2 regions of the Streptomyces sp. NPDC020192 genome follow, and region 1 is predicted to be linked to the other one. Evidence: riboswitches for the same ligand, from Rfam matches in the RefSeq annotation. Region 1 holds a riboswitch; the other holds the start of a gene.
What was found. A riboswitch is a leader RNA that binds a small molecule or an ion and turns the genes downstream of it on or off. The one in region 1 is predicted to bind glycine.
Positions count from the first base shown of each region.

Region 2: another riboswitch for glycine. It lies ahead of gcvT (glycine cleavage system aminomethyltransferase GcvT); the one in region 1 lies ahead of gcvP (aminomethyl-transferring glycine dehydrogenase).

Region 1 is NZ_JBIRXG010000019.1:612-15,374, forward strand. Features, by position in the region: gene ACH47Z_RS31115 (CDP-alcohol phosphatidyltransferase family protein) at 1-201, shown strand, start outside; gene ACH47Z_RS31120 (sugar phosphate nucleotidyltransferase) at 316-2,811, shown strand; gene ACH47Z_RS31125 (DUF881 domain-containing protein) at 3,015-3,863, shown strand; gene ACH47Z_RS31130 (small basic family protein) at 3,860-4,192, shown strand; gene ACH47Z_RS31135 (DUF881 domain-containing protein) at 4,198-5,028, shown strand; gene ACH47Z_RS31140 (FHA domain-containing protein) at 5,222-6,052, shown strand; gene ACH47Z_RS31145 (MerR family transcriptional regulator) at 6,096-6,833, shown strand; gene ACH47Z_RS31150 (bifunctional nuclease family protein) at 6,920-7,393, shown strand; gene ACH47Z_RS31155 (MerR family transcriptional regulator) at 7,674-8,357, shown strand; partial or broken gene ACH47Z_RS31160 (DNA polymerase IV) at 8,427-9,749, shown strand; gene ACH47Z_RS31165 (PRC-barrel domain-containing protein) at 10,684-11,055, opposite strand; glycine riboswitch at 11,175-11,269, shown strand; gene gcvP (aminomethyl-transferring glycine dehydrogenase) at 11,444-14,329, shown strand; gene ACH47Z_RS31175 (molybdopterin-binding protein) at 14,390-14,763, opposite strand, start outside.
Region 2 is NZ_JBIRXG010000008.1:49,798-64,560, reverse strand. Features, by position in the region: gene ACH47Z_RS17305 (alpha/beta hydrolase) at 1-827, shown strand, start outside; gene ACH47Z_RS17300 (trimeric intracellular cation channel family protein) at 736-1,395, opposite strand; gene ACH47Z_RS17295 (M1 family metallopeptidase) at 1,443-2,834, opposite strand; gene ACH47Z_RS17290 (ABC transporter ATP-binding protein) at 2,935-4,227, opposite strand; gene ACH47Z_RS17285 (ABC transporter ATP-binding protein) at 4,239-5,321, opposite strand; gene ACH47Z_RS17280 (ABC transporter permease) at 5,318-6,328, opposite strand; gene ACH47Z_RS17275 (ABC transporter substrate-binding protein) at 6,419-8,143, opposite strand; gene ACH47Z_RS17270 (ABC transporter permease) at 8,189-9,187, opposite strand; gene ACH47Z_RS17265 (enhanced serine sensitivity protein SseB C-terminal domain-containing protein) at 9,572-10,369, opposite strand; gene ACH47Z_RS17260 (enhanced serine sensitivity protein SseB) at 10,463-11,254, opposite strand; gene ACH47Z_RS17255 (AAA family ATPase) at 11,344-11,988, opposite strand; glycine riboswitch at 12,152-12,249, shown strand; gene gcvT (glycine cleavage system aminomethyltransferase GcvT) at 12,407-13,534, shown strand; gene gcvH (glycine cleavage system protein GcvH) at 13,671-14,057, shown strand; gene glyA (serine hydroxymethyltransferase) at 14,062-14,763, shown strand, end outside.

The DNA of each region.
Region 1 (14,763 bases):
CTCGGGAAGGCCGCAACCTTCAACCTGATGTACGCCTTCCCGTTGCTGCTCCTCAGTGACGGCAGCGGTTGGATCGCGTCACTCGCTGCTGTTTTCGGATGGGCGTTCGCCGGATGGGGTACAACGCTCTACTGGTGGGCAGGAGTGCTCTACGTGGTACAGGTCCGCCGTTTGATCCGGACGGACGCCACGGCCGATTGAGCTCGGCGATTGTCCTGACGTTATGCATCGATGGCCCGCAGTCGAAAAGTGCGGGACAATCAGGACGGGTGAAGTCGGCTAACCGTCATCTCTTGCGAGGAGGACGCTTCCGACATGAAGGCCGTCGTGATGGCCGGAGGCGAAGGCACACGCCTGCGCCCCATGACCTCTAGCATGCCCAAGCCGCTCCTGCCCGTGGCCAATCGCCCGATCATGGAGCATGTGCTACGGCTGCTCAAAAGGCACGGGCTCAACGAGACTGTTGTCACCGTCCAGTTCCTGGCATCGCTCGTCAAGAACTACTTCGGCGACGGCGAAGAGCTCGGAATGGAGCTCACGTATGCCAATGAGGAGAAGCCACTCGGTACTGCCGGAAGCGTCAAGAACGCCGAAGAGGCGTTGAAGGACGATGCTTTCCTCGTCATCTCCGGTGATGCCCTGACCGACTTCGACCTCACTGATCTGATCAATTTCCACAAGGAGAAGGGCGCGCTGGTCACGGTCTGCCTGACCCGGGTGCCCAATCCGCTGGAGTTCGGCATCACGATCGTCGACGAGGAAGGCAAGGTCGAACGCTTCTTGGAGAAGCCGACCTGGGGCCAGGTCTTCTCCGACACGGTCAACACGGGCATCTATGTCATGGAGCCCGAGGTCTTCAGCTATGTCGAACCGGATGTTCCGGTCGACTGGTCCGGTGACGTCTTCCCGCAGCTGATGAAGGAAGGCAAGCCGGTTTACGGCTATGTCGCCGAGGGCTACTGGGAGGACGTCGGCACCCACGAGAGCTATGTGAAGGCCCAGGCCGACGTGCTCGAGGGCAAGGTCGACGTCGACATCGACGGATTCGAGATCTCGCCGGGTGTGTGGGTGGCGGAAGGCGCCGAAGTGCATCCGGACGCCGTACTGCGCGGGCCCTTGTACATCGGCGACTACGCCAAGGTCGAGGCCGGCGCGGAGATCCGTGAGCACACCGTCGTCGGATCGAATGTCGTCGTCAAGAGCGGGGCCTTCCTGCACAAGGCCGTCGTGCACGACAACGTGTATGTCGGCCAGCACAGCAATCTGCGGGGCTGTGTCGTCGGGAAGAACACCGACATCATGCGTGCCGCCCGTATCGAGGACGGCGCGGTCATCGGTGACGAGTGCCTGATCGGTGAGGAATCGATCGTTCAGGGCAACGTCCGGGTCTATCCGTTCAAGACCATCGAGGCCGGAGCCTTCGTCAACACCTCGGTCATCTGGGAGTCCAGAGGCCAGGCCAATCTCTTCGGCGCCCGTGGGGTGTCGGGCATCCTGAACGTCGAGATCACGCCCGAGCTGGCGGTGCGGCTCGCCGGGGCCTATGCGACGACACTCAAGAAGGGCTCCACCGTCACCACCGCCCGCGACCACTCCCGGGGCGCCCGTGCGCTCAAGCGGGCGGTCATCTCCGCGCTGCAGGCCAGCGCCATCGACGTACGGGACCTGGAGAACGTGCCGCTGCCCGTGGCCCGGCAGCAGACCGCGCGGGGCAGTGCCGGCGGCATCATGATCCGGACCTCGCCAGGTGTGCCGGACTCGGTCGACATCATGTTCTTCGACGGGCAGGGCGGCGATCTGTCGCAGGGCGGGCAGCGCAAGCTGGACCGGGTGTTCGCGCGGCAGGAGTACCGGCGGGCGTTCCCCGGTGAGATCGGCGACCTGTACTTCCCGGCGAGTGTCTTCGACTCGTACACCGGCACGGTGCTGCGGAACGTCGACACGACCGGTATCGCCGAGTCCGGCCTGAAGGTCGTCGTGGACGCGGCCAACGGCAGCGCCGGGCTGGTTCTGCCCAGCCTGCTCGGCAAGCTCGGGGTGGACTCGCTGACCATCAACCCCGGCCTCGACGAGTCGCGGCCCACGGAGACGGCCGAGGTGCGGCGCAACGGGCTGGTGCGGCTGGGCGAGATAGTGGCGTCCTCGGGCGCCGCCTTCGGTGTGCGGTTCGACCCCGTCGGCGAGCGGCTGTCGCTCGTGGACGAGAAGGGCCGGATCATCGAGGACGACCGGGCGCTGCTGGTGATGCTCGACCTGGTGGCCGCGGAGCGGCGCAGCGGGCGGGTGGCACTGCCGGTCACCACGACCCGGATCGCCGAGCAGGTCGCCGCCTATCACGGTACGCAGGTGGAGTGGACCACGACCTCGCCGGACGACCTCACGCGCGTGGGGCGCGAGGAGGGGACCATCTTCGGCGGTGACGGCAAGGGCGGGTTCATCGTCCCCGAGTTCAGCGGCGTCTACGACGGTACGGCGGCCTTCGTACGGCTGATCGGGCTGGTCGCGCGGACGCAGCTCACGCTCAGCCAGATCGACGCGCGGATCCCGCGGGCGCATGTCCTCAAGCGGGACCTGGCCACGCCGTGGGCCGTGAAGGGGCTGGTCATGCGGCGGGTGGTCGAGGCCGCCGGGGATCGCTTCGTCGACACGACCGACGGTGTGCGGGTCGTGGAGACGGACGGGCGCTGGGTGATGGTGCTGCCCGACCCGGCGGAGGCGGTCACCCATCTGTGGGCCGAGGGTCCCGACGACGCCTCCGCACAGGGACTGCTCGACGAGTGGTCGGCCATCGTGGACAGTGCCGGCCGGTAAGGACCGCACAGCGGGGCCGTACCGAACCGAAGGTGTGAACCCGCGCACGCGCGCGTGCCGGACAAGTGTCCCCACGGGGGCCTGTCCGGCACGTCGGTGGGGCCATTCGGAGGTACTGCCCGCGACATGCGACGATGTGCGGCATGCCGCAGCAACCCCCCGTTCGGAGCAACCCTGCGCGACCGCAGCGCCCGGACGCCTCCATGTCGTTGATCACCAACGTCATGGATCACAGCCTCGACGACGGGTACGCCGAGGCCGCCGCCCGGAGGACGTCCCAGGGCGAGGGCGGGCTGCCCAGGACACTGAGGGCGAAGCTGGGCCTCGCGGGCGGTCTCGTCCTCGCCGCGCTGGTCGTGACCCTCGGCGCGGCACAGGCGCGCGTGGCGGCGCCCGTGGTGGCCAAGGAGCGGCAGGAGCTGATCGACCGCGTCGACAGTGAGACCAAGAGCGCGGACAAGCTGCAGAGCACCGTCGACAAGCTGCGTGACGACGTGAGCACGCGTCAGCGGGCCGCGCTGAAATCGAGCGGCGGCAGCGCACAGGCGGATCTGGTGGGCGTCCTGTCGGGCGCGACCGAGGTGCACGGGCCGGGCGTCAAGCTCGTCGTGAACGATGCCAAGGAGGCCAGCACCGGCGGTGACGCGACCAGCCCGCGGGAGACCTCCGGTTTCTCCGACACCGGCCGGGTGCGCGACCGCGACATGCAACGCGTGGTCAACGGCCTGTGGGCGTCCGGGGCCGAGGCCGTCTCCATCAACGGGCAGCGGCTGACGGCCCTGTCCGCGATCAGGGCCGCGGGAGACGCGATACTGGTCGACAACAGGCCGCTGGTGCCGCCGTACACGGTGCTGGCGGTGGGGGACGGCGAAAAGTTGAGCACGGGGTTCCAGAACGGCGCGGACGGGCTGTATCTGCATGCCCTGGAGGAGAACTTCGGCATCCGCGCCACCATCTCCACCGAGGGCGACGTACGGTTGCCCGCCGCACCGAGTGTGATCGTCCGTACCGCACAGCCGAGCACCGAGAAGACTGAGAAGGGCACATCGTGATCGCCGTACTGGGCCTCGTCGTGGGAGTCGTGGCCGGCCTGTTGGTCCGGCCCGAGGTTCCGGCGGTCGTCGAGCCTTATCTTCCGATCGCCGTCGTCGCCGCGCTGGACGCCGTCTTCGGCGGCCTGCGGGCCATGCTCGACGGGATCTTCGACGACAAGGTCTTCGTGGTGTCGTTCCTGTCGAACGTCGTCGTCGCCGCCCTGATCGTGTTCCTCGGCGACAAGTTGGGCGTGGGCGCGCAGCTGTCCACGGGCGTCGTGGTGGTCCTCGGCATCCGGATCTTCTCCAACGCCGCGGCGATCCGGCGCCACGTGTTCCGGGCGTGACCGGCATGAGCGAGCCGAAAGAGCAGCCGGAGAACAGGCTGCGCAAGGAGCTGCCGGCCGAGGTGCCCCCCGCGGCGCCCGAGCCCGGACAGGCAACCGAGCGACTCCAGGCCCCGGTGACCGGCAGGCAGCGGCTGGCCAAGGGGCTGTGGCCGCCGCGTTTCACCCGGGCCCAACTCATCGTCGCCCTGCTGCTGTTCGGCCTCGGCTTCGGCCTGGCCGTGCAGGTGGCGTCCAACAGCAACACCGACAGCGCGCTGCGCGGCGCGCGGCAAGAAGATCTTGTGCGCATCCTCGATGAACTGGATTCGCGTACTCAGCGTCTTGAGGACGAGAAGCAGGGACTCGACAAGCAGCGCCAGGAGCTGCAGAGCAGCTCCGACCAGGCGGCGGAGGCCCGCAGGCAGACGGCCGAGAAGGAGCGGCAACTCGGCATTCTGGCGGGCACCGTGGCGGCTCAGGGTCCCGGCATCACGATGACGGTCCAGGACACGAAGGGGATGGTCAAGGCGGACATGCTGCTCGACGCGATCCAGGAGCTGCGCGCGGCCGGCGCCGAGGCGATCGAGCTCAACGGGGTGCGGGTGGTCGCGAACACGTACTTCGCGGACTCCGGCAACGGCGTGAGCGTCGACGGGAACAAGATCAACGCTCCCTATCGTTTCCAGGTCATCGGCAGGCCGCAGGATCTGGAGCCGGCGCTGAACATTCCGGGAGGAGTGGTGCAGACCCTGGAGAAGGAGCAGGCCACGGTGACGGTCGAGGGCTCGGACAAGATCGTCGTGGACGCCTTGCGGCAGGCGAAGCGGCCTGACTACGCTCGGTCGTCCTCCTAGTGAACCGGTGGTGCATGGGGGACGTCCGGCAGGGGCATGAGGTTGCGGGGGGTCGGCGCATCGAAGAGGTGGTGCGTGGTGGAAACTGTCCGGTGGATCCGGACGTTGTGAAGATGTCCGGCTCGGCCGGTGTAGGCAATCAGGGTTCGTCCTGCCCCACGGGCGGGTCTGTTTCGGTCAAGGGGAATCGCCCGTGAAGTTGTTTGCGAAGTTGTTCGGCAAGAGCGCGCGAGAGGGGCGCGAGAACGCGACCGCTCGTCATCGCGCCCAGCCTGACGCGGAGGGCCAGCGCCCGCTGTTCCGGGACCAGGTCGCTGGTCCGGGCGGTGACATTTCCGGAGGCCAGGGCGGGGCGTCGGTTGACCCTGCCCAGTCCGGCGGCATAGGTTTCGGGCAACCGTCGACCTCAGGTACGGGTGGAGGGTTCGCCTCCGGCCCGTACGCGTCCAACGCCCCGGCGGGGCAGCCGCGGCAGGAGGATCCGTCCATGTCGGTCCTGGTGTGTACGAGGTGCGGTAACCGCAACGCGGAGAACGCCCGCTTCTGTTCCAACTGCGGTGCGCCGCTGCGTCCCGGAGTGACGCCGGAACGCGCCTCCGAGACGACGTCCACGATCTCGATCTCCGGTCTCGAGGCGTACGACTCCGAGGTCACCGGTCAGACGCAGATCCCGACGCTGTCGCCCGAGGCGCAGGCCGCAGTGGACGCGCTGCCGTTCGGCTCGGCGCTGCTGGTGGTGCGCCGGGGGCCCAACTCGGGCAGCCGCTTCCTGCTGGACGCCGACCTGACCACGGCCGGCCGGCATCCGCAGAGCGACATCTTCCTCGACGACGTGACGGTGTCGCGTCGGCACGTGGAGTTCCGCCGCCAGCCGGACGGCTCGTTCACCGTGGCCGACGTCGGCAGCCTGAACGGCACGTACGTCAACCGCGAGCCGATCGACCAGGCCGTCCTGCAGAACGGCGACGAGGTGCAGATCGGCAAGTACCGGCTGGTGTTCTACGCGAGCCGGCAGGGCATCTGACCCACCCCCGGACCGGTGTCCGGGGGGACCACAGGGAAGGTCCATGCTTCAAACACCGAGCGGCGGTGCCGGAAGCGGTACCGCCGCCAGGGACAGTGGACTGATGAGCATCGGCACGGTGCTGAACGTGCTGCGCGACGAGTTCCCCGAAGTCACCATCTCCAAGATCCGGTTCCTGGAGTCGGAGGGGCTCATCGAGCCGCAGCGGACCCCTTCGGGATACCGCAAGTTCAGCGCCGGGGACGTCGAGCGGCTGGCGCACGTCCTGCGGATGCAGCGGGACCACTATCTGCCGCTCAAGGTGATCCGTGAGCACCTGGACGCCATGGAGCGGGGCGAGGCCGTCGCGCTGCCCGTCGTCGGCCGTCAGCGCACCCCGGAGGACCTTCAGGAGCTGCCGGTTGGGCCCACGGTGGCCCGGCTCGGCAGGGCCGAACTGCTGGCGGCGGCCGACGTCGACGAGGGCGAACTGAAGGAGTGGGAGTCCTACGGGCTGATCGCTCCGCTGGCGGACGGGTCGTACGACGCCGAGGCGGTCACCGTGGCCGCGCTCGTCGCCGAACTGGGCCGGTTCGGGATCGAGCCGCGCCATCTTCGGGTGATGAAGGCCGCCGCCGACCGTGAGGCCGGGCTCGTCGACCAGGTGGTGGCCCCGCTCAAGCGCCACCGCAACCCCCAGACCAGGGCACTCGCCGAGGCCCGTACGAAGGAGCTGGCGGCGCTCGCGGTGAAGCTGCACACGGCTCTGGTGAAGTCCGCTCTCGGCGTGCGGCTGCCCTGACGGCCGGGGTCCGCCGGAAAGCCGGATCGGGCACCTGTTCCCGGCCCGACTACCCAAACGTAGCGGGCACGGCCTAGGGTTGCTGTGTGAACGAGCTCGATGTCGTAGGTGTCCGGGTCGAAATGCCCTCCAACCAACCGATCGTGCTCCTGCGCGAAGTGGGGGGCGACCGTTACCTCCCCATCTGGATCGGGCCGGGGGAGGCGACGGCGATCGCCTTCGCCCAGCAGGGCATGGCCCCCGCCCGACCGCTGACGCACGACCTGTTCAAGGACGTGCTGGAGGCCGTCGGCCAGGAGCTGACCGAAGTACGCATCACCGACCTGCGGGAAGGCGTCTTCTACGCGGAGCTGGTCTTCGCCAGCGGGGTCGAGGTCAGCGCCCGTCCCTCCGATGCCATAGCGCTGGCCCTGCGCACCGGGACGCCGATCTACGGCAGTGACACGGTGCTGGACGACGCGGGCATCGCCATCCCGGACGAGCAGGAGGACGAGGTGGAGAAGTTCCGCGAGTTCCTCGACCAGATCTCGCCCGAGGACTTCGGCACCAGCAGCCAGTGACCGCGCGTGGCCACCGACGGCAGACGATCGGTGACCACGAACGGGCGGTGCACGACGGCTGTCGTGAACCCCGCGCGGCCGGTGGGGCGGGCAATTGCCACCGGCCATTGAGAGCGTCCCAGGGCTTCCCGCGAGCGCATTCGGCTAGCCTTTCCCCGCGGTGGGACACGGGAAACCACTCCTTGGGTGATTATCACTCGGCGTGCCGAGTGTGGCGATCGTTGACGCACCCCTGGTGACTGCCTACCGTCGAGACGGCAGGTCAAGGACGGAGGTCGGCGTGAGAACCAGCGGCGACGGTACGGCTGGGGGTGCCCCCGGACGCGGGTTCGGGGAGAGCGGTCCGTACCCTCCCTCGAGCTCTCAGCTGCGTTCGAACGGGGGGTTCCCCCAAGCGAGCAGCCCGGTCGATCACGCTCCGCAGCGGCCGACGGTGGTGCCGGACGGCGGAGGGGCGGCGTCGATGACGTCCGAACAGATCGGCTACCGCGGGCCCACGGCCTGCGCGGCCGCGGGTATCACCTACCGGCAGCTCGACTACTGGGCGCGCACCGGCCTGGTCGAGCCGAGCGTGCGGCCCGCCTACGGGTCGGGCACCCAGCGGCTGTACAGCTTCCGGGACGTGGTCGTCCTGAAGATCGTGAAGCGGTTCCTGGACACCGGGGTCTCGCTGCAGAACATCCGCACGGCCGTCCAGCACCTCAGGGAACGCGGTTTCCGTGACCTGGAGCGGATGACCCTGATGAGCGACGGCGCCACGGTGTACGAGTGCACCTCCCCGGACGAGGTCCACGCCCTGCTCCAGGGCGGTCAGGGCATCTTCGGGATCGCCGTCGGTGTGGTGTGGCGGGACGTGGAAAGCGCTCTCTCCCAGTTGCACGGTGAGCGCGTCGACACGGGCGAGACGCTTGTCGGGCACAACCCCGCGGACGAGCTGGCACGCCGTCGTAACCGGGCGGTCTGACCGCCGTAGCGCGCGCGATCGGCCTCCCGCGCCGGGGCATTGTCAGTGCCGTGGTGCAGCATCGGAGATGTGAGACGTGCGCCGACCATCCTCCATCTCGACATGGATGCCTTCTACGCCTCCGTGGAGCAGGCATCCAAGCCGAGCCTGCGCGGAAAGGCGGTCGTCGTGGGCGGGCTCGGGCCGCGCGGGGTGGTGGCCACCGCGTCGTACGAGGCACGGGTCTTCGGGGTGCACTCGGCGATGCCGATGGGCCAGGCCCGCCGGCTGGCGCCCAACGCCGCGTATCTGGTGCCGCGCTTCGGGCTGTACCGGGCGATCAGCGAGCAGGTGATGGCACTGCTGCGGGAGCTGTCGCCGCTGGTGGAGCCGCTGAGCCTGGACGAGGCGTTCGTGGATCTGGAGGCCGGGGGGACGGCCTGGGACGCGGAGTCGGCGCGGCTGGCCGGGATCAAGCTGCGCGCGGACATCCGGGCGGTCACTGGGCTCACCGGGTCGGTGGGGCTCGCCGCGTCCAAGATGGTCGCGAAGATCGCCTCCGAGCAGGCCAAGCCGGACGGCCTGGTGCTCATCGAGCCGGGGACCGAGCGGGCGCTGCTGGGGCCGATGCCGGTGCGGACCCTGCCGGGGGTGGGGCCGGCCACGGGGGACCATCTGCGGCGGGTCGGGATCACCACGGTCGAGGAGCTGGCCGAGGCGGGTGAGGACGAGCTGGTACGGCTGCTAGGCAAGGCGCACGGGCACGCGCTGTACGCCATGGCGCTGGCCCGTGACGACCGGCCCGTGGTCGCCGAGCGTGAGGCGAAGTCGGTGTCGGTCGAGGACACGTATGACGTGGACATCCATGACCGGCTGCGGATCGGGCTGGAGGTGCAGCGGCTCGCCGACCGGTGTGTGGGACGGCTGCGCGGGGCCGGGCTGTCGGGGCGGACCATCGTGCTCAAGGTGCGGCGGTACGACTTCTCGACCCTGACCCGCTCCGAGACGCTCCGCGGGCCCACGGACGATCCGGCGGTCGTCCGGGAGGCGGCGGGGCGGCTGCTGGACTCCGTGGACACCACGGGTGGGGTACGGCTGCTCGGTGTGGGTGTCTCCGGGCTGGCCGATTACACGCAGGAGGATCTGTTCGCGCAGGCCATGCCCGTGCCTCCGGCGGAGGAGCCGGAGGCCGGTGTGACCGAGGTCGTTCCGGAGCGGACGGTGGCTGTCGAGCGGCAGTGGCGGGCCGGGCAGGATGTGCGGCATGCCGAGTACGGGGCTGGGTGGGTGCAGGGGAGTGGGCTGGGGCGGGTGACGGTGCGGTTCGAGACGCCGCAGTCCCCTCCGGGGCGAGTGCGGACGTTTTTTGTGGGGGATCCTGCGCTGGAGTCTGCCGAGCCGTTGCCGTTGGTTCCGGTCTTTGCCCACCCGCCCGCCCGTCTCGGTCGGTCCCACAGTGACCGACACGGGGCTCCGCCCCGGACCCCGGACGCGGGCGGCGGGAACGGGGGACAGGCCTCGGGCGGGACTCGGATTCCGATCGACGCTCAGGCCCCGGATGAGGCTTGGGTCTCGGGCGGGGCTCGGGCCGAGGGCCGTGCCTCGGATGAAGTGGCCTCGGACGAAGCTCAGGTTCGGGCCGAGACCCAGGGACCCGATGGAGTCCAGGCTTCGGGCGGGGCTCGGGCTCGGGTGGAGACTCAGGGCCCCGATGAGGCTCAGGTCTCGGAGGAAGCTTGGGTTCCGGTAGCGGACCGGGCCTCTGATGGCGCTCAGGTCTTGAGCGAAGCTCAGTCGCCGGTCGTGACCCGGGTCCCCGATGAAGCTCGAGCCTCGGAGGAATCTCGGGTTCCAGTTGAGCTCCGGGCCGCTGACGAGGTTCAGGCTTCGGGCGGGGCTCGGGCTCGGGTCGAGACTCAGGGCCCCGATGAGGCTCAGGTCCCGGAGGAAGCTTGGGTTCCGGTCGAGACTCAGACCCCTGATGAGGCTCAGGCCTCGGGCGAAGCTCAGCCTCCGGTCGTGACCCAGGCCCTCGATGAGGCTCAGGTCTCGGATGAATCTCGGGTTCCGGTCGAGCCCCAGGCCTCTGGCGAGCCCAGGTCTCGGGCGAAGCTCGGGTTCCGGTAGCGGGCCGAGCCTCTGATGGTTGTCGGGTCTCGGGCGGGGCTCGGGTTTTGGTTGTGGCCCAGCCCCCTGATGAGCCCCAGGCCTCGGGGGAAGCTCGGCCTCCGGTCGAGCCTCAGGTCCCCGATGAGCCCCAGGCTTCGGGCGAAGCTCGGGTTCCGGTCGAGGCGCAGGCTCCCGATGGAGCTCGAGACTCGAAGGAAGCTTGGCTTCCGGTGGGGGTTCAGGACTCCTCCGAACCCGCCAGTTTGCCGAAGTCCCGGTCCGGGACCGAAGGGGGTGGGGCCGTGTCGAGGCCGTAGTGGTGGTAGAGCTGGAGTTCCTGTTCGGGGGAGAGGTGGCGGCCCACGCCGAAGTCCGGGGCGTCCTTGATGAGGGCGCGGTCGAAGGGGACGTGGAGGGTGCCTTCGACCAGTTCACTGGGCTCCAGGGGGACGAAGGCGTCGCGGGAGAACAGGCCGGTGCGTATGGCCGCCCACTCGGGTACGCCGGTCGCGTCGTCCAGGTAGACCTCGTCGACAGTGCCGATCTTGGCGCCGTTGCGGTCGAACGCCTTGCGGCCGATCAGGTTGCGCGGATCGATGTCGGTCAGCACGGTCCCTCTCCCTCCACGTGGTCGCAACTCATCCGTAAGCACTACAAAAGAGCACATTCACGGAGGCGGCCACTCGAGAGCTCGGCCGTTGACCTCGCTGGTAACCTGATGTCGGCTGCTGAACCCGTGCGGGAGAGTCCTCCGAGCTCTTCGGAGGCGCCGAAGGAGCAAATCCTCCCCGGAATCTCTCAGGCCCACGTACCGCACGGACGAGGTCACTCTGGAAAGCAGGGCGGATGTCGACGGCTTCCGCCCTCACCGACGGTGAAAGCCGGGACCCTCGGGCGCCCGGTGAAGCTCTCAGGTTGAGATGACAGAGGGGGAGGCCGTCGGGGTACCCGCGCCGTGGTGCCCCTCGAAGGTCGCGTCAGACCAGGAGGCCTCCGCAATGACCGCCCATCGCATTCCGCTCTCCGACCTCGAAGCAGGCATTCCCTTCGAGCAGCGCCACATCGGGCCCGACCAGGAGGCGCGGGCCAAGATGCTCGCGCACGTCGGTTACGGCTCGCTGGACGAGCTCACCGCCACCGCGGTCCCGGACGTGATCAAGAACGCCGACGCCCTCGATCTGCCGGGCGCCCGCACCGAGGCGGCGGTCCTCGCCGAGCTGCGCTCCCTCGCCGACCGCAACCAGGTCCTCGGCTCCATGATCGGGCTCGGGTACTACGGGACCTTCACCCCGCCCGTCATCCTGCGCAACGTCATGGAGAACCCCGCCTGGTACACGGCCTACACGCCGTACCAGCCGGAGATCTCCCAGGGGCGGCTCGAGGCCCTGCTGAACTTCCAGACCATGGTCGCCGACCTGACCGGGCTGCCCACCTCCGGTGCCTCCCTCCTCGACGAGGGCACCGCCGCCGCCGAGGCGATGGCGCTGTCCCGGCGCATGGGCAAGAACAAGAAGGGCCTGTTCCTGGTCGACGCGGACGCGCTGCCGCAGACCATCGCCGTCATCGAGACGCGTGCCGAGCCGACCGGCGTCGAGGTCGTCGTCGCCGACCTCAGCGAGGGCATCCCGGCCGACATCGCCGCGCGCGAGATCAACGGCGTGCTGATCCAGTACCCGGGCGCCTCGGGTGCCGTACGCGACATCAAGCCGGTCATCGACCAGGCCCACGAGCTGGGTGCCCTGGTCACCATCGCCGCCGACCTGCTGGCCCTCACCCTGCTGACCTCGCCGGGCGAGCTGGGCGCGGACATCGCCGTCGGCACCACCCAGCGCTTCGGCGTGCCGATGGGCTTCGGCGGTCCGCACGCCGGCTACATGGCCGTACACGAGAAGTTCGCGCGCAGCCTGCCCGGCCGGCTCGTGGGCGTCTCCGTCGACGCCGACGGCAACAAGGCCTACCGGCTCGCGCTGCAGACCCGTGAGCAGCACATCCGCCGCGAGAAGGCCACCAGCAACATCTGCACCGCCCAGGTGCTGCTCGCCGTGATGGCCGGCATGTACGCCGTCTACCACGGGCCGGAGGGGCTCCGGGCCATCGCCCGGCGCACGCACCGGTACGCCGCGATCCTCGCCGAGGGGCTGAAGGCCGGCGGTGTCGAGCTCGTCCACGGCGCCTTCTTCGACACCGTCACCGCGCGCGTGCCCGGCAAGGCCGCCGAGGTCGTCGCCGCCGCCCGGGAGAACGGCGTCAACCTGTACCCGGTCGACGCCGACCACGTCTCCGCGGCCTGCGACGAGACCACCACGCGGGCCGCCCTGGACGCCGTCTGGTCCGCCTTCGGTGTCAAGGGCGACATCGAGGAGCTGGACGCGACCGCCGCCGACGCCCTCCCCGAGGGGCTGCTGCGCAACGACGCCTACCTGACCCACCCGGTGTTCCAGCAGCACCGCTCCGAGACCGCGATGCTGCGCTACCTGCGCAAGCTCGCCGACCGCGACTACGCGCTCGACCGCGGCATGATCCCGCTGGGCTCCTGCACCATGAAGCTCAACGCGACCACCGAGATGGAGCCGGTCACCTGGCCGGAGTTCGGCGGGCTGCACCCGTTCGCCCCCGCGGAGCAGGCCGAGGGCTACCTCACGCTCATCCGCGAGCTGGAGGAACGTCTCGCCGAGGTCACCGGCTACGACAAGGTCTCCCTCCAGCCCAACGCCGGCTCGCAGGGCGAGCTGGCCGGTCTGCTGGCCGTCCGCGGCTACCACCGGGCCAACGGCGACGAGCAGCGCACCGTGTGCCTGATCCCGTCCTCCGCGCACGGCACCAACGCGGCCAGCGCCGTGATGGCCGGCATGAAGGTCGTCGTCGTCAGGACCGCCGAGGACGGCGAGATCGACGTCGAGGACCTGCGCGCCAAGATCGAGCAGTACCGCGACGAGCTGGCCGTGCTGATGATCACCTACCCGTCGACGCACGGCGTCTTCGAGGAGCACGTCGCCGACATCTGCGCCCGGGTGCACGAGGCGGGCGGCCAGGTGTACGTCGACGGCGCCAACCTCAACGCGCTGGTCGGACTCGCCAAGCCGGGCCACTTCGGCGGTGACGTCTCGCACCTGAACCTGCACAAGACCTTCTGCATCCCGCACGGCGGCGGCGGTCCCGGCGTCGGCCCGGTCGCGGTGCGCTCGCACCTGGCGCCGTACCTGCCGAACCACCCGATGCAGCCGGCCGCGGGCCCGGAGACGGGCGTGGGCCCGATCTCGGCGGCTCCCTGGGGCTCGGCGGGCATCCTGCCCATCTCCTGGGCGTACGTCCGGCTGATGGGCGGCGAGGGCCTCAAGCGGGCCACGCAGGTCGCCGTGCTCTCGGCGAACTACATCGCCAAGCGCCTGGAGCCGCACTACCCGGTGCTCTACACCGGCCCCGGCGGCCTGGTCGCGCACGAGTGCATCATCGACCTGCGCCCGCTGACCAAGGCGACCGGCGTGAGCGTGGACGACGTGGCCAAGCGCCTGATCGACTACGGCTTCCACGCGCCGACGATGTCCTTCCCGGTGGCCGGCACGCTGATGATCGAGCCGACCGAGTCCGAGGACCTGGGCGAGCTGGACCGGTTCTGCGATGCGATGATCGCCATCCGCGCGGAGATCGAGAAGGTCGGCTCGGGCGAGTGGCCGGCGGAGGACAACCCCCTGCGGGGCGCCCCGCACACCGCCGCCGCGCTCGGCGGTGACTGGGCGCACGCCTACAGCCGCGAGGAGGCCGTCTTCCCGGCCGGTGTCTCGGCCGCCGACAAGTACTGGCCGCCGGTACGCCGTATCGACCAGGCCTTCGGCGACCGCAACCTGGTGTGCTCCTGCCCGCCGCTGGACGCGTACGAGGACTGAGTGAGAGGGCCCCGTCCGGTTTCCGGACGGGGCCCTGCCGCATGTCCGGGCGTCCAGGGCCTAGGCCGTCGCCAGCGCCACCTCGGTCGACTTGATCAGGGCGACGACCTCGGTGCCCGCGGTGAGGCCCAGGTCGGCGACGGACTCCTTGGTGATGGCCGAGGTCAGTTCGCCGCCCCGGATGGCGATCTTCACGGTGGCCATGGCGGCGCCGGTGGCCAGGTCCCTGACGGTGCCCGGCAGCTGGTTGCGGATCGAGACCCGGCCGACCGGGGCGGTGGCGAGGGAGACCTCGGTGGACTTCACCAGGGCTCGTACCGCGGTGCCCTCGGTGAGGCGGAGGTCGCGGGCCGCTTCCACGGTGATGGCCGCCGTGAGGTCCTGGCCACCGTCCAGCCGGAGCTTGACGGTGGCCATGGCCTCGCCGGGGCGGA
Region 2 (14,763 bases), on a different contig from region 1:
CGCCGGAGTACAACGAGCCGGCGTACAAGAACAGGAAGTTCCCGGTCGTCGAGCTGCTCTCGGGCTACCCGGGCTCGGCGAAGGCATGGTTCGGCTCCCTGAAGGTGCACGAGCAGCTGGCGCCGCTCATGAAGAGCGGCCGGGTCGCCCCGTTCATCCTGGTGTCCCCGCGCACGAACCTGATCGCCAAGATCGACACCGGGTGCGCCAACATCCCCGGCACCGTGAACGCGGACAGCTGGCTGAGCATCGACGTACCGAAGATGATCACGGACAACTTCCGTGCCCAGTCCGGGCCGGACGGCTGGGCCACGGCCGGTTACTCGGCCGGCGCGCACTGCGCGACCAAGCTCACCGTCGCGCACCCCGACCGCTACCGGGCCGCCGTCAGCCTCTCCGGCTACAACGACCCGATCGGCGAGCGCAACTCGCTGGCCGCGGGAAGCCTTGATCTGCGTCGGGCCAACAACCCCTATGACATCCTGAAGGGCTACCGCACCCCGCCGAGGATCGCGCTGTACATCTCCGGCGAGAACGGCGACGGCTACCAGGCCGGTGTGGCGCTGGAACAGATCGCGAAGCCGCCGACGTATGTGCGGGTGGTGTTCCTGCCGCGCAGCGCGGGCGGGCACTCGATGGCGCTGTGGCGGCCGCAGGTGCCCACGGTGTTCGAGTGGCTGACCATGGAGCTGACGGGGCACAGCGCCCCCGGGCACACCTCCGCGTCCACCCCGCTCAGTCCTCTGACACCGTCGTCCGGCGGTTCCACGCACGCGGAGCTCGCCAGTGGAAGCGCATCGCGAGCAGGCGGAGCGCGAAAGCCGTGACGACCGCGAGCCCACTGGTGAGGGGGGTCAGGGCGCCGTAACGGATGCACAGCACCACCATTGTGGCGCCCACGATCGCTGGGACCGCGTACAGATCGCGGTCCCAGCGAAGCAGTGAGGGCACCTCGTTGGCGAGCACGTCCCGCAGCACGCCGCCGCCGACGGCGGTGGCGAGGCCCAGCGTCGCCGACGCGGTCAGGCCGAGGCCGTAGCTGTACGCCTTCGTCGTACCGCTGACACAGAACAGGCCGAGGCCGGCCGCGTCGAAGACGAGCACCGCCGCCTGGATCCGCTCCACGTGCGGATGCAGGAAGAAGACGACGAGCGCGGCGACGAGCGGGGTGAGGAAGTACCCGAGATCGGTGAAGGCGGCCGGGGGGACGGCCCCGATGACCAGGTCGCGGAACAGCCCTCCGCCCAGCGCGGTGACCTCGGCGAGGACGGCGATGCCGAACACGTCGAAGTTCTTCCGGACGGCCAGCAGCGCGCCGGAGATCGCGAACACGAAGATGCCGATGACATCCAGCGTGTGCTGGACGGAGGGGGTGAAGAGAGGCTGGAGCTGCACCCCTACATTCTCACCCTTCGAAGGGCGTGAACCTTACAAAGCCAGGCTCACAGGGCGGGTTTCCCTTGGGTGAACAGCCAGGTCTGGAACAGGCCGTCCAGGTTCTGCCCGCTGACGCGCTCGGCGAGGCGGATGAAGTCGGCAGTGTCCGCGTTGCCGTACCGGTGGAGCTTCGTCCAGGCGGGCAGCAGCCGGAAGAAGGCCCTGTCGCCGATGCGCTCCCGGAGCATCTGGAGCGTCATCGCGCCGCGCTGGTAGACGGCTGAGGCGAACATGGTGTCGCGCTGCGGGTCGGCGACCTTGATCTGCCAGAAGGCGTTGTCAGCAGGGCGGGCGTTGTACGCGGCCAGGAAGGAATCGTGCGCCGGCCTGGTCCCCTGGTGCTCGGCCCACAGCCACTGGGCGTAGGTGGCGAATCCCTCGTTGAGCCAGATGTCCCTCCACCGCGCCACGCTCACCGAGTCGCCGAACCACTGGTGGGCCAGTTCGTGCACGATGGTCGTCTCGTTGCGCACGGCCGAATAGGCGGGCTTGCTCTGCACCTCCAGCGAGAAACCGGCCTCGGGCATGTCGTCCACGATCGCGCCGGTCTCCTCGAACGGGTAAGGCCCGAAGACCTGCGACCAGTAGTCGGTGGCGGCGGCGGTGACGGCGTAGACGTCGACGCTGTTGCTGTTCTTCAGCACCGGGTCGATCGCGACGTAGATCGGAATGCCGCCGGGGGTCCGCCCGGTGCGCACGTCGAACTTCCCGATGGTGGCGGTCGCGAGATAGGTCGCCATCGGTTTCGACTCGCGCCAGTGGGTGTACGTCGAGCCGTCCTTGTCGTACGTCGACACCAGCCGGCCGTTGGAGACGGCGGTGAGGCCCTCGGGTGCCTTGATCCGGATGTCGTAGGTGGCCTTGTCGGAGGGGTGGTCGCTGGACGGGAACCAGGTGGAGGCGGCGTTGGGCTCACAGGCCACGAAGACGCCGTCGGAGGTCTTCATCCAGCCGTACTTGGAGCCGAACACGATGGGCCCGCTGAGGGGCTGGGGTATCCCGCCGTAGGTGACGGTGACGGTGAAGTCCCGACCCCGGGCGACGCTGTGGCGCGGGGTGACGACGATCTCGTCCCCGGTGCGCGTGAACTCGGCCCGTCTGCCGTTCACTTCGACGCCGCTGACGTCCAGTTGCTGGAGGTCGAGGTCGAAGGAGGACAGGTTCTGGGTGGCGCGTGCGGTGAGCGTCGTACGGCCGTCCAGACGGCCGGTGTCCGGGGCGTAGGCGATGTCGAGGCCGTAGTGCAGGGCGTCGAAGCCGCCGTTGCCGAGGTTCGGGAAGTAGGGGTCGCCGATGCCGGGGGCGCCCGGAGTGGGGGCGGGAGCGGCGGCGATGAGCAGGAAGGAGGCCGCCGCGGTCGCGACAGCCCCCAGACGTGCCGAACGGGAGAGTGCCATGCGTCGTCCCTTTCGAGCGTGTACCGATCAGTGGTCGGACACGGACGACTCTGCACTCTCCCGTTCAGGCATGTACATGACTTTGCCCAGTTGTCATGTGCTACTTGTCGGTTGACTCCTGGGTCTCGGGGGCCCCGGGGGTCTCCTCCTCGGAGGCCGGCTCAGAGGCCTCGGTGGCCTCCGCGGTCGTCTCTTCCGCAGTCGCCTCCTCCGAGGTCTCCTCGGCAGCCTCCTCGGCCAGTTCCGCCGCCACCGCCGCCGACGTCTCCGCCGACTCCGCGAGGACCTCGTCGGCGACCAGCTCGGCGGCCTCCTTCGCGGCGGTCAGCAGGACGGTGTCCTGCGGGGCCTGGTCCGCGAAGTTCTCCGGGTGGTGGCAGGCGACCCGCTGGCCGGGGCGCAGCTCGACGAGCTGCGGCTCGGTCGTCCTGCAGATCTCCGTCGCCTTCCAGCACCGGGTGTGGAAGCGGCAGCCGCTCGGCGGCGCGATCGGCGAGGGAACGTCGCCCTTGAGCAGGATCCGCTCGCTCTTGGCGTTCTTCCGCTTCGGGTCCGGGATCGGCACCGCGGACATGAGCGCCTTGGTGTACGGGTGCATCGGCGCCTTGTACAGCGAGTCCCGGTCGGCGAGCTCCACGACCTTGCCGAGGTACATCACCGCGATCCGGTCCGAGACGTGCCGGACGACCGAGAGGTCGTGCGCGATGATCACGTACGTCAGGCCCAGCTCCTCCTGGAGGTCGTCCAGCAGGTTCACGACCTGCGCCTGGATCGACACGTCCAGCGCGGAGACCGGCTCGTCCGCGACGACCAGCTTCGGCTTCAGGGCCAGCGCGCGGGCGATGCCGATGCGCTGGCGCTGACCGCCGGAGAACTCGTGCGGATAGCGGTTGTAGTGCTCGGGGTTGAGGCCGACCACCGACAGCAGCCGCTGCACTTCCTTCTTGATGCCGCCCTCGGGCTCGACGCCCTGGAGCTTGAAGGGCGCGCCGACGATGGTGCCGATGGTGTGGCGCGGGTTCAGCGACGAGTACGGGTCCTGGAAGATCATCTGCACGTCGCGGCGCAGCGGACGCATCCCGCCGACGCCGAGGTGCGTGATGTCCTTGCCCTCGAACTCCACCGTGCCGGCGGTCGGTTCGAGCAGCCGGGTGATCAGCCGGCCCATGGTCGACTTGCCACAGCCGGACTCGCCCACGACGCCCAGGGTCTCGCCCTTGCGCACCTCGAAGTCGATGCCGTCGACGGCGCGCACCGCCCCGACCTGCCGCTGCAGCAGGCCCTTGCGGATCGGGAAGTGCTTCTGGAGCCCGGTCACCTTCAGCAGGATCTCGCCGTCGGAGACGGCGGCCTCCTCGGTGGCGGCACCTTCACTCTGCGCGGGGATGCTCACTTTTTCGTCGCTCACAGCTTCGGCGCAATCTCTTCGGTCCAGATACGCTCCCGCTGCTCCTGCGTCATGTGGCAGGCCGCCCAGTGTCCGCTGCCGACCTCGGTCAGCTCGGGCCGGACCGTGCGGGTGACGTTGTCCTTCGGGATGTCCGCGTACGGGCAGCGCGGGTTGAAGGCACAGCCGGACGGGACGTTGATGAGGGAGGGCGGGGAGCCCTTGACCGGGATGAGCCGGTCGGTGTCCTCCCGGTCCAGCCTCGGCATCGAGCCGAGCAGGCCCCAGGTGTAGGGGTGGCGGGGCGCGGAGAAGACCTCTTCGGCCGGCCCGCGCTCCACGCACCGGCCGCCGTACATGACCAGCAGGTCGTCGGCCATCTCGGCGACCACACCGAGGTCGTGCGTGATCATGATGACCGCGGAGCCGAACTCCTTCTGCAGGTCCCGGATCAGGTCCAGGATCTGCGCCTGGACGGTGACGTCCAGAGCGGTGGTCGGCTCGTCGGCGATGAGCAGCTCGGGGTTGTTCACCAGCGCCATCGCGATCATCGCGCGCTGGCGCATACCACCGGAGAACTCGTGCGGGTAGCCGTCGACGCGCTTGGCCGGCTCCGGGATGCCCACGCGGTCCAGCATCTCGATCGCCCGTTGCTTGGCGACCTTCTTGCTGACCTTGTGGTGGACCCGGTAGGCCTCGACGATCTGCGCCCCGACCGTGTAGTAGGGGTGCATGGCGGACAGCGGGTCCTGGAAGATCATCGCCATCTTGCGGCCACGCATCCGCCGGACCTCGTCCGGGTCGGCGCCGATCAGTTCCTGGCCGTCCAGCCACACCTCGCCGGAGACCCGGGCGTTGGCCTGACGGTGCAGGCCCATCACGCCGAGCGAGGTGACGGACTTGCCGGAACCGGACTCGCCGACGATGCCCAGGGTCTTGCCCCGCTGCACGTCGAAGCTGACTCCGTCCACCGACTTGACCAGGCCGTCGTCGGTGTTGAAGTGGATACGCAGATCGCGTACGGAGAGGAACGCGTCGTCGGCGTCGGAGGGGGCGGAGCCGGCCGGTTCGCCGAGCGCCGCCTTGTCGAGCTTGCTCACGAGTACCTCACGCGGGGGTCGATGGCTGCGTACACCAGGTCGACGACGAGGTTGCAGAAGACGATGAAGAACGCGGCGACCAGGGTCACGCCCATCACGATGGGCAGGTCGTTGTCCTTGATGGCCTGGATGGAGTACGCGCCGACACCCTGCAGGGAGAAGACCGTCTCGGTGAGCACCGCGGTACCGATGAGGGTGCCGAAGTCCATGCCGAAGATGGTCACGATCGGGGTGAGCGTGGAACGCAGCCCGTGCTTGGTGACGACGACGGCCTCCTTGAGGCCCTTGGCACGTGCCGTCCGGATGTAGTCCTCGCTCATCGTCTCCAGCATGCCCGCCCGGGTGAGCCGGGCGTAGGTGGCGGAGAAGAGGAACGCGAGGCTGATCCAGGGCAGCAGCAGGTGCCAGGCCCAGTCGGCCGGGTTCTGGGTGAACGGCACGTAGTCCGTGCTGTCCCAGATGGGCCACTGGTAGACGAACAACGCGTTCATCACCTGGCCGGTGAAGAAGATCGGGAGGGAGACGCCGGCGAGCGCGATGAACATCGAGATGCGGTCCACCGGCTTGCCCTTGCGGAGCGCCGAGATGACACCGGTCGTCACACCGAAGATCAGCCAGATCACCGCCGCGCCGACGGCCAGCGAGAAGGAGACCGGGATGCGCTGCTGGAGCTGGGGCCAGACTTCGACGTGACTCTTGAAGGAGTACCCGAAGCAGGGGGCGCTGCAGTGCGTCGCGTCGGGGCCGAACTTGTAGTCGGCGCCCACGAACAGGCCCTTGATGTAGTCCCAGTACTGAACGTAGATGGGCTGGTCGAGACCCAGGTTGTGCTTGATCGCGGCGATGGACTCGGGGTTGGCGTCCTTGCCGACGTACTGGGTGGCCAGCTGGGTGGCTGTCTGGCCGCCCAGACGGGGGACCAGGAAGAAGATGGCGAAGGTGACTGCGCTGACCACCAGCAGCAGTACCAATGCGCCGAAGACGCGTCGGATGATGTACGCAGCCACAGCTGTGCGGCTCCGGGTGGCCGGGGCGGTGTGTGTCCGCCCCGGCCACCCGGTGCCTTCACCTGCCTTTCAGGGGTATCCGGCCTGCTGTTACTTCGAGGAGCTCATCAGCAGGTAGTCGTACATGCCGAGGTACGCCTGCGTGACCGTGACGTTGGTCGCGGACGTGGGCCTGATCAGCAGGTTCTTGCGGTAGACGAGCGGGACGATCGAGGCGTTGTCCTGCACCATCTTGTCGATGTCACCCCACGCCTTGGTGCGGGCGGCGGCATCGGTGTTGGAGATGGCGGCCTTGAGCGCCGCGTTGATCTTCGGGTCGTTCAGCTCGCTGAGGTTGTTGCCGCCCGAGGGCTTGATGGCCGAACCGTCGACGATCTGGTCCAGGAAGCCGTAGCCCGTGGGCCAGTCGGCACCCCACGCGGTCATCATCATGCCGAGCTTGTGGTCGTGGACGTAGCTCGGGACACCGGCGAAGTTGGAGAAGTACTTACCGGCGGGGAACTGCTTGATGTCGGCGTTGATGCCGACGGCCTTCAGCGAGTTCTGGATGGCCGTGGCGGCCGCGACCTCGGCGGGACGGTCGGAACGGGCCGTCAGCGTGGTGGAGAAGCCGTTCGGCTTGCCGCACTGCTTCAGCTCGTCCTTGGCCTTGGCCACGTCGCCCTTGTTGCCCGGGGTCGGGTACTCGTCGAACTTGGTGTAGCCGTTGACGCTCGGCGGCAGCAGCGTGCTGGCGACGTCACCCTTCGGCGCACCACCCATGGCGTCGAGCGCCGACTGCTTGTCGACCGCCCACTGGACAGCCTTGCGGCAGTGGACGTTGTCGAACGGCGCGACGTGCTGGTTCAGCGCCATGTACGAGGTCGCGCCCGCGTAGGAGTTGTCCGTCTCCTTGGCGTACTTGCCGCTCAGGATCTTCGGCTGGGTCTGCGGCTGCACACCGGCGCCGGCGATGTCGGCCGTGATCTTGTCGGCCAGCAGGTCGTTGTCGATCGAGACCGGGTTGACCTTGAACTTGACGTCGATCTTGTCCGGCAGCGCCTTGCGGATCGGGTCCGTCTTCGGGTCCCAGTTCGGGTTGCGGACGAGGCTGGCGCTGGCGCCCTCCTGGTACGACGCGAACTTGTAGGGGCCGGAGGACACGATGTGCTGGACGTACTTCGCGCCGTCGTCCTTCGCCTGCGGCACGGGGGCCGTCTGGGAGAAGGTCGCCAGGTAGTCGAAGTCGGCGAACGGCTGGTTCAGGTGGAAGACGATCGTGTTGTCGTCCGGGGTGGCGATGGAGTCCAGGCCCTTCTTGTCCTTGTAGGGGCCCTGGTACTTGTCACCGCCCTGCAGGTACGACTTGAAGTACGTCGGGCCGTTGGACAGGGCCTCGGGCGCGAAGTTGGAGCGCTCGATGGCGTACTTGACGTCCTTGGACGTGATCGGGGACCCGTCGTCGTACTTCAGGCCCGGACGCAGGTGGTAGGTCCAGGTCTTGGCGTCCGGGCTCGGCGTGCCGAGGGACGTCGCGAGGTCCGGGACGACGGTGAGGCCGTCCTTGCCGGCGGCCGGCTTGAACGTGACGAGCGTCCGCGCGTACAGGCGCGAGAAGTTCTGCACGAAGCCGTAGTAGGTGTTGCCCGGGTCCAGGGAGTCCGGCACGTCGGAGTCCTCCAGCGTGACCGTACCTCCCTTCTTGCTCGACGCGTTGACGATGGAGTCCAGCGCCGCGTCCTTTGTTCCGTTGCCGCCACTGCTGCTCTTGCCGCCCCCGCCGCCGCACGCGGCCGCGCCCAGGGACAGCACCGTGACCGACGCCACGGCGGCCATAACCCTTCTCGTCTTCACGTTGTGGAAAGCCCCTCTATCGATGGATCACTTGCTGCGAGGGTCGAGCGCGTCACGCAGCCCGTCACCCAGCAGGTTGAAGGCCAGGACGGTGATGAAGATCGCCAGTCCGGGCACGAACATGTACTGCGGATCTGCGGTGTAGAGATCCACGGCGTTGCTGAGCATGCCGCCCCAGGAGGCCTGCGGCGGAGCGATGCCGACTCCGAGGAAGCTCAGCGCGGCCTCGAAGAGGATGTTCGTCGGGATGATCAGCGTCGAGTAGACGAGGATCGGCGCGACGAGGTTGGGGAGCAGTTCCCGGAACAGGATGTACGGGCCGCGGGCTCCCAGGCTGGTGGCGGCCTCGACGAACTCCCGCCTGCGCAGGGTCATCGTCTGAGCGCGCACGATACGCCCGATGTACGGCCAGCTGAAGAAGCCGATCACGAAGATCAGCACGGAGATCCGCAGCGGCAGGCCGTTGAGCCCGAAGAAGCCGTCCTGCACCGAAGCTGAGATGGCGATGGCGAACAGCAGCAGCGGGAAGGCCAGGAAGGTGTCCATGAGCTTGCTGATGAGACTGTCGACCCAGCCACCGTAGTAGCCGGCCACGACGCCCAGCACGGTACCGATGACCACCGAGAGGAGGGTGGCGCCACCGGCGACCAGGAGGGAGACCCACGAACCGTCGATGATGCGGGCGAGCATGTCGCGGCCGTACTGCGGGTCCAGGCCCAGCGGGTGGGACCAGCTCATGCCGCCGAAGCCGCCCTTGGGCGCGAGGAGCGCCGGGTCGATGAGGTCCTGGTGGAACTTGTCCGGGTCCAGCCCGAAGATCCACTCGATCGGCTTGGCGAGCACCGCCATCAGCACGAGCAGGATGACGACGACCCCGCCCGCCACGGCCACCTTGTCCCGCTTGAACCGGGTCCAGGCGATCTGACTGAGAGAACGCCCTTCGATCTGGCTCTTCTTGGCCCCGGCGAGCACGGACTCGGGCGGCGCGCCGGCCTCTGCCCCGGTGGTCTCGATCGGTGCGGTCACAGTTGACCTGACCCCTCTCGCCGGTGGTGACCGGCCTTTGTCCGCCGCTGTGGGCGGCTTGGTTCACTTACCTGCGCCGGCCGCACGTGGGTGACGGCCCAGAGATCCAGCTGTTCCTGTGACTGGTTCGATCACAGGATCGATGGCCTCGCGTCTTGAGAGGCGAGTCTTCAACGCGCTCTAGATCACGCGCCAGATCTGATGGAGAAAGTATGCGTAAACGTGATGCCGCCTAGGGGATTCCGTTATCCGAACAGCGAGGGCCGCCTGCCGGACATGGACATCGAGGACACCCGAGTTCGAACCGGATGGACATACGAGGCAGTTGCGAGCCGAGCCACGCAATGGTGACCGGTGTCACATTTCCGGCCATTTGGGGGTGACTCAGTAGGGCCGTGGGCTCGTGTACCCATAGCCGGGGCCGGCCGCCGGCGCCGGTGCCGCGTGGGCCTCGCGGTCGTAGAACGGGCGGGCGTTGGCCCGCATCCACATCACGACCGGGTCGTAGTCGTCGGTCATCGCGACCGTCGACACCGGCAGGCCCTCGGGGACGGCGCCGATGGACTGCTGCATCATCGCGCGCACCGAGTCGACGGCGGCCGGTGAGGTGTCGTACACGTCGAGGCCGATCGCCAGGTACGGCGCGCCGAGCGCGGGCTGCACCCAGGCGCGGCGCAGGGAGCGCAGGGCCTGGGTGCGGTGGGCGTTCTGCGCGAGCAGGGCGTAGAACTGCGGGATCTCGACGCCGGGTTCGGTGAGCCGGAGGGGACCCGCGGGCTGGCGGTCCAGACCGGTGGCGATGCGGCGCAGGTCCAGCCAGGGGATGCCGACGCCGCCGCCCGGGGCGTGCGGGTTGAGCCAGAGGCCGTAGTGGTCGGAGTAGAGGGTGCGGGCCACGTCGAGGCCGTCGACGACCTCGTACGACCGGTTCCAGCCGCTGGCCGACAGCTCCTGGGCGGAGGTGACGCAGGGGGCGTACTGGAAGCCGTCGACCTCCATGTTTCCGTACTGGGCGTCCGGGGAGCCGGCCTGGCCGTGCCAGAGCAGCATCCAGATCTGGCCGGAGGAGGGGGTGGCGAGGGCGCGCAGCAGGGCCTCGTAGGCGTCGTAGCGTCCGGGCGTGACCTGGCGCAGCGCATTTTCCACCCCGCCGCCGACGCTGCCGCTGTGGCTCGCGCTCACCTGTCGTGCCCTTCTGTGCAGTGCCCCGTGTTGGGGACAGCTTATTCGCCTACGGGCTCGGGGCCCTCAGGTCCGCCGCCCCTCCGTCGGCAACTAGTGGCCGTACTGATAGAAGGGCCTGACGTTCGCCCTCAACCAGGTGGCCACCGGGTCGTCCGTCACGTCCAGGAGGACCAGGCTGACCGGCCACGCGACCGGGACCTTGCCCAGGGCCCGGCCCAGGGCGTCCAGGGGGCGGGTGCGGAGGTCGCCGTCCCACTGGGAGAGTTCCACGCCAACGAACATCACCGGGTCGTCCGTCTCGATGGCGGCCAGGCACCGGCGGGCGGTGCGGACCACGCCGGTCCCGGCGAACTCGGCGGACGCGGCGGAGAGGAAGTCGACCGGGTCGTCCTGCCAGTCGGGCTCGAAGAGGCGGACCCGGCCGCCGGTGTCCGGGCCGTCCAGCTCGGTGCGGCCCGCGCGGCACAGCTCGGCCACCGCGGCCGGCGGGAGCGGGACGCCGACCAGGGCGTCGGGGTTCACGGCGATGCCGACCTGCGCGGGCAGGCCGCGGGCGAACTCCACGGCCGGGGCGATGGTGTACGCCATGTGGGAGCCGGCCGCCTGGCGCAGCTGCTCCTCGGAGCTGAACACCGGGACGTAGGCCTGGCCGTCGAGCTCCAGCGTGGGCAGGTCGAGCGGGCCGCTGCCGGGGCCGCCGCCGTTGGGCAGCGGGATCCACAGGAAGCTGCGGCCCAGCACCTCGATGATCCGGCCGGCCGCGGCCGGTATGCCGAGGGAGGCCGAGAGCACCTCCTCCAGCTCGTTGCCGGGCCAACCGCCGTGCGGGTGGGGGTGCGTCTGTGCCGGGAAGTCCGCGGGAAAGTCCGCCGGGAAGTCCATCTGCCTACCGCCTGCTGGGAACCACTGCTGTGACCATGAAGGCTAGCGGGTACCTGTGACAGTCCCCTCACCGTGTGAACACACTCCCCTCATCCGGCGAAGGTGATCCGGTGCAAAGCGTCCGCCGCCGAGCGGTCCAGCAGGGTCGCGGAGCCGACGCCCGCGGGCAGCTCGCCGCGCTCGACCGCGGCGAGCAGGCGGGCCGTCGTACGGCGGTGGCGGGTGAAGGCGTAGCGGGAGACGCCCCGGCCGCGCTCGCGCTGGCCCTCGCGGGCCGTCTCGGGGGCCACGTCGAGCAGGAGCAGGTGCAGGGTGCCGCCCCTGCGGCGGGCCTCGCGGGCGAGCCAGCCGCGCACCCAGCGCTGCGTGCCGCAGTCGTGCACGACCACGCCCTCGCCACCGCGCAGGGCCCGGCGCAGGGCGGCGTAGTGGGCGAGGCGGACCAGCGGGCGGTAGAGCGCGTAGGGGATGAAACGGGGGACGCGGGCGTCCCAGCGGTCGCGGGCGTCCTGGGAGTCGATGCGCCGGCCGGTCACCGCTCGGTGCATCAAGGTCGACTTGCCGCTGCCCGGCAGGCCCGTGATCACCACCAGGTCCTCGGCGCCGAAGAGCAGGGCACGGGGGCCGCGGCCCGACCGGTCGCGCAGGTCGCGGACGACGGGGGCCGGGGCGGAGGGCTGCTTCGGCACCGCGATGCCGCTGGTGGCGGTGGCGTACACCGAGGTCCTGTTCACCGTGATCGTCCTCCCCAGTCGATTCAGTAAGAGGCATGCCCATGAAACGTAAAGAGAAGGTAATTGACGGAGGTCGGCGGTGAGGTCCGCGTCCTGCCACAGGCCGGTTACAAAAGCCCGGTCGGCGTGCGATGATGTGGCCGCCAACTGCATACCGGCCGTTTGAATCCGCGCGGGAGAGTCCCCAGCAGCCTTCGCTGGGGCGCCGAAGGAGCAAGTCCCTCCCTTGAATCTCTCAGGCCCCGTTACCGCGCGGGCGAGGCACATCTGAAAAGCGGGCCGCTGTGACAGTGGCTCCACCCAAGGTGCAAGCCGCGATCGTCCTTGTGGCGGTCCCGGCGAACCTCTCAGGTTCCGATGACAGATGGGGAGGAACGTTCCTCGCCCGTTCTTGCCTGCCCTGGGAGACGACCGACCGATGAGCAGTACCGAACCCACTGAGCCGCGTCATACCGCGCTGGACGCGCTGCACCGCTCGCTCGGTGCGACGATGACCGACTTCGCCGGCTGGGACATGCCGCTGCGCTACGGCTCCGAGCGCGACGAGCATGTCGCGGTGCGCACCAAGGCCGGGCTGTTCGACCTCTCCCACATGGGCGAGATCACCGTGACCGGCGCCGAGGCCGCCGCCTTCCTGAACCACGCCCTGGTCGGCAACATCGCCTCCGTCGGCGTCGGCCGCGCCCGTTACACCATGATCTGCCAGGCCGACGGCGGCATCCTGGACGACCTGATCGTCTACCGGCTCGCCGAGACCGAGTACATGGTCGTCGCCAACGCCTCCAACGCCCAGGTGGTCCTGGACGCCCTCACCGAGCGCGTCGCCGGCTTCGACGCCGAGGTCCGCGACGACCGGGACGCCTACGCGCTGATCGCCGTCCAGGGCCCGGAGTCCCCCGGCATCCTGAAGTCCCTCACCGACGCCGACCTGGACGGGCTGAAGTACTACGCCGGTCTGCCCGGCACCGTCGCCGGCGTCCCGGCGCTCATCGCCCGCACCGGCTACACCGGTGAGGACGGCTTCGAGCTGTTCGTGAAGCCGGAGCACGCGGTGGAGCTGTGGCAGGCGCTGGCCAAGGCCGGCGAGGGCGTCGGCCTGGTGCCGTGCGGCCTGTCCTGCCGGGACACCCTGCGCCTGGAAGCGGGCATGCCGCTGTACGGGCACGAGCTGTCCACCTCCCTCACCCCCTTCGACGCCGGGCTGGGCCGCGTGGTCAAGTTCGAGAAGGAGGGCGACTTCGTCGGGCGCGAGGCGCTGCGGCAGGCCGCCGAGCGCGCCGAGCAGAACCCGCCCCGGGTGCTCGTCGGGCTGATCGCCGAGGGCCGCCGGGTGCCGCGCGCGGGGTACGCCGTCGTCGCCGGCGGCGCGGTGATCGGCGAGGTCACCTCCGGCGCCCCCTCCCCCACCCTGGGCAAGCCGATCGCCATGGCCTACGTCGACGCGGCGCACGCGGCGCCCGGCACCGAGGGCGTCGGCGTGGACATCCGAGGCAGCCACGAGCCGTACCAGGTCGTGGCGCTGCCGTTCTACAAGCGCCAGAAGTAGAGACTGGGCGCGAGCGCGTCCCGGCGCGGGCCCGGTCCCGTGGCGGTACGTGACCCTGCGCACATTTGCCCGTTCACCAGCGGTTTTCGCAGTCCCCCTTCATCAGCACTCCCGCGCGTACAGGAGAATTCAGGCCATGAGCAACCCCCAGCAGCTGCGCTACAGCAAGGAGCACGAGTGGCTGTCGGCCGCCGAGGACGGCGTCTCGACGGTCGGCATCACGGAGCACGCGGCCAACGCGCTCGGCGATGTCGTCTTCGTCCAGCTCCCCGAGGTCGGATCCACCGTGACGGCGGGCGGGGACTGCGGTGAGCTGGAGTCGACCAAGTCGGTCTCCGAGCTGTACTCGCCGGTCACCGGTGAGGTCACCGAGATCAACGAGGACGTCGTCGAGGACCCGTCGCTGGTGAACTCGGCCCCCTTCGAGGGTGGCTGGCTGTTCAGGGTGCGCGTGGCGGAGGAGCCGTCCGGCCTGCTCTCCGCCGACGAGTACACCGCCTTTTCCACCGGCGAGGAGTCGTAACCGCATGACCGTCCTGAACACGCCGCTGCACGAGCTGGACCCGGAGATAGCCGCCGCGGTCGACGCCGAGCTGCACCGCCAGCAGTCCACGCTGGAGATGATCGCCTCCGAGAACTTCGCGCCGCTCGCGGTGATGGAGGCGCAGGGCTCGGTGCTGACCAACAAGTACGCCGAGGGCTACCCGGGCCGCCGCTACTACGGCGGCTGCGAGCACGTCGACGTCGCCGAGCAGATCGCCATCGACCGGATCAAGGAGCTGTTCGGCGCCGAGTACGCCAACGTCCAGCCCCACTCCGGCGCCTCCGCCAACCAGGCGGCCCTGTTCGCGCTGGCCCAGCCCGGGGACACCATCCTCGGCCTGGACCTGGCGCACGGCGGTCACCTGACCCACGGCATGCGGCTGAACTTCTCCGGCAAGCAGTTCAACGTGGTCGCCTACCACGTGGACGCCGAGACCGGCCTGGTCGACATGGCCGAGGTCGAGCGTCTCGCCAAGGAGCACCGTCCGAAGGTGATCATCGCCGGCTGGTCGGCGTACCCGCGGCAGCTGGACTTCGCCGAGTTCCGCCGGATCGCCGACGAGGTCGAGGCGTACCTGTGGGTCGACATGGCGCACTTCGCCGGTCTGGTCGCGGCCGGGCTGCACCCGAACCCGGTCGAGCACGCGGACGTGGTCACCTCCACGACCCACAAGACCCTCGGCGGC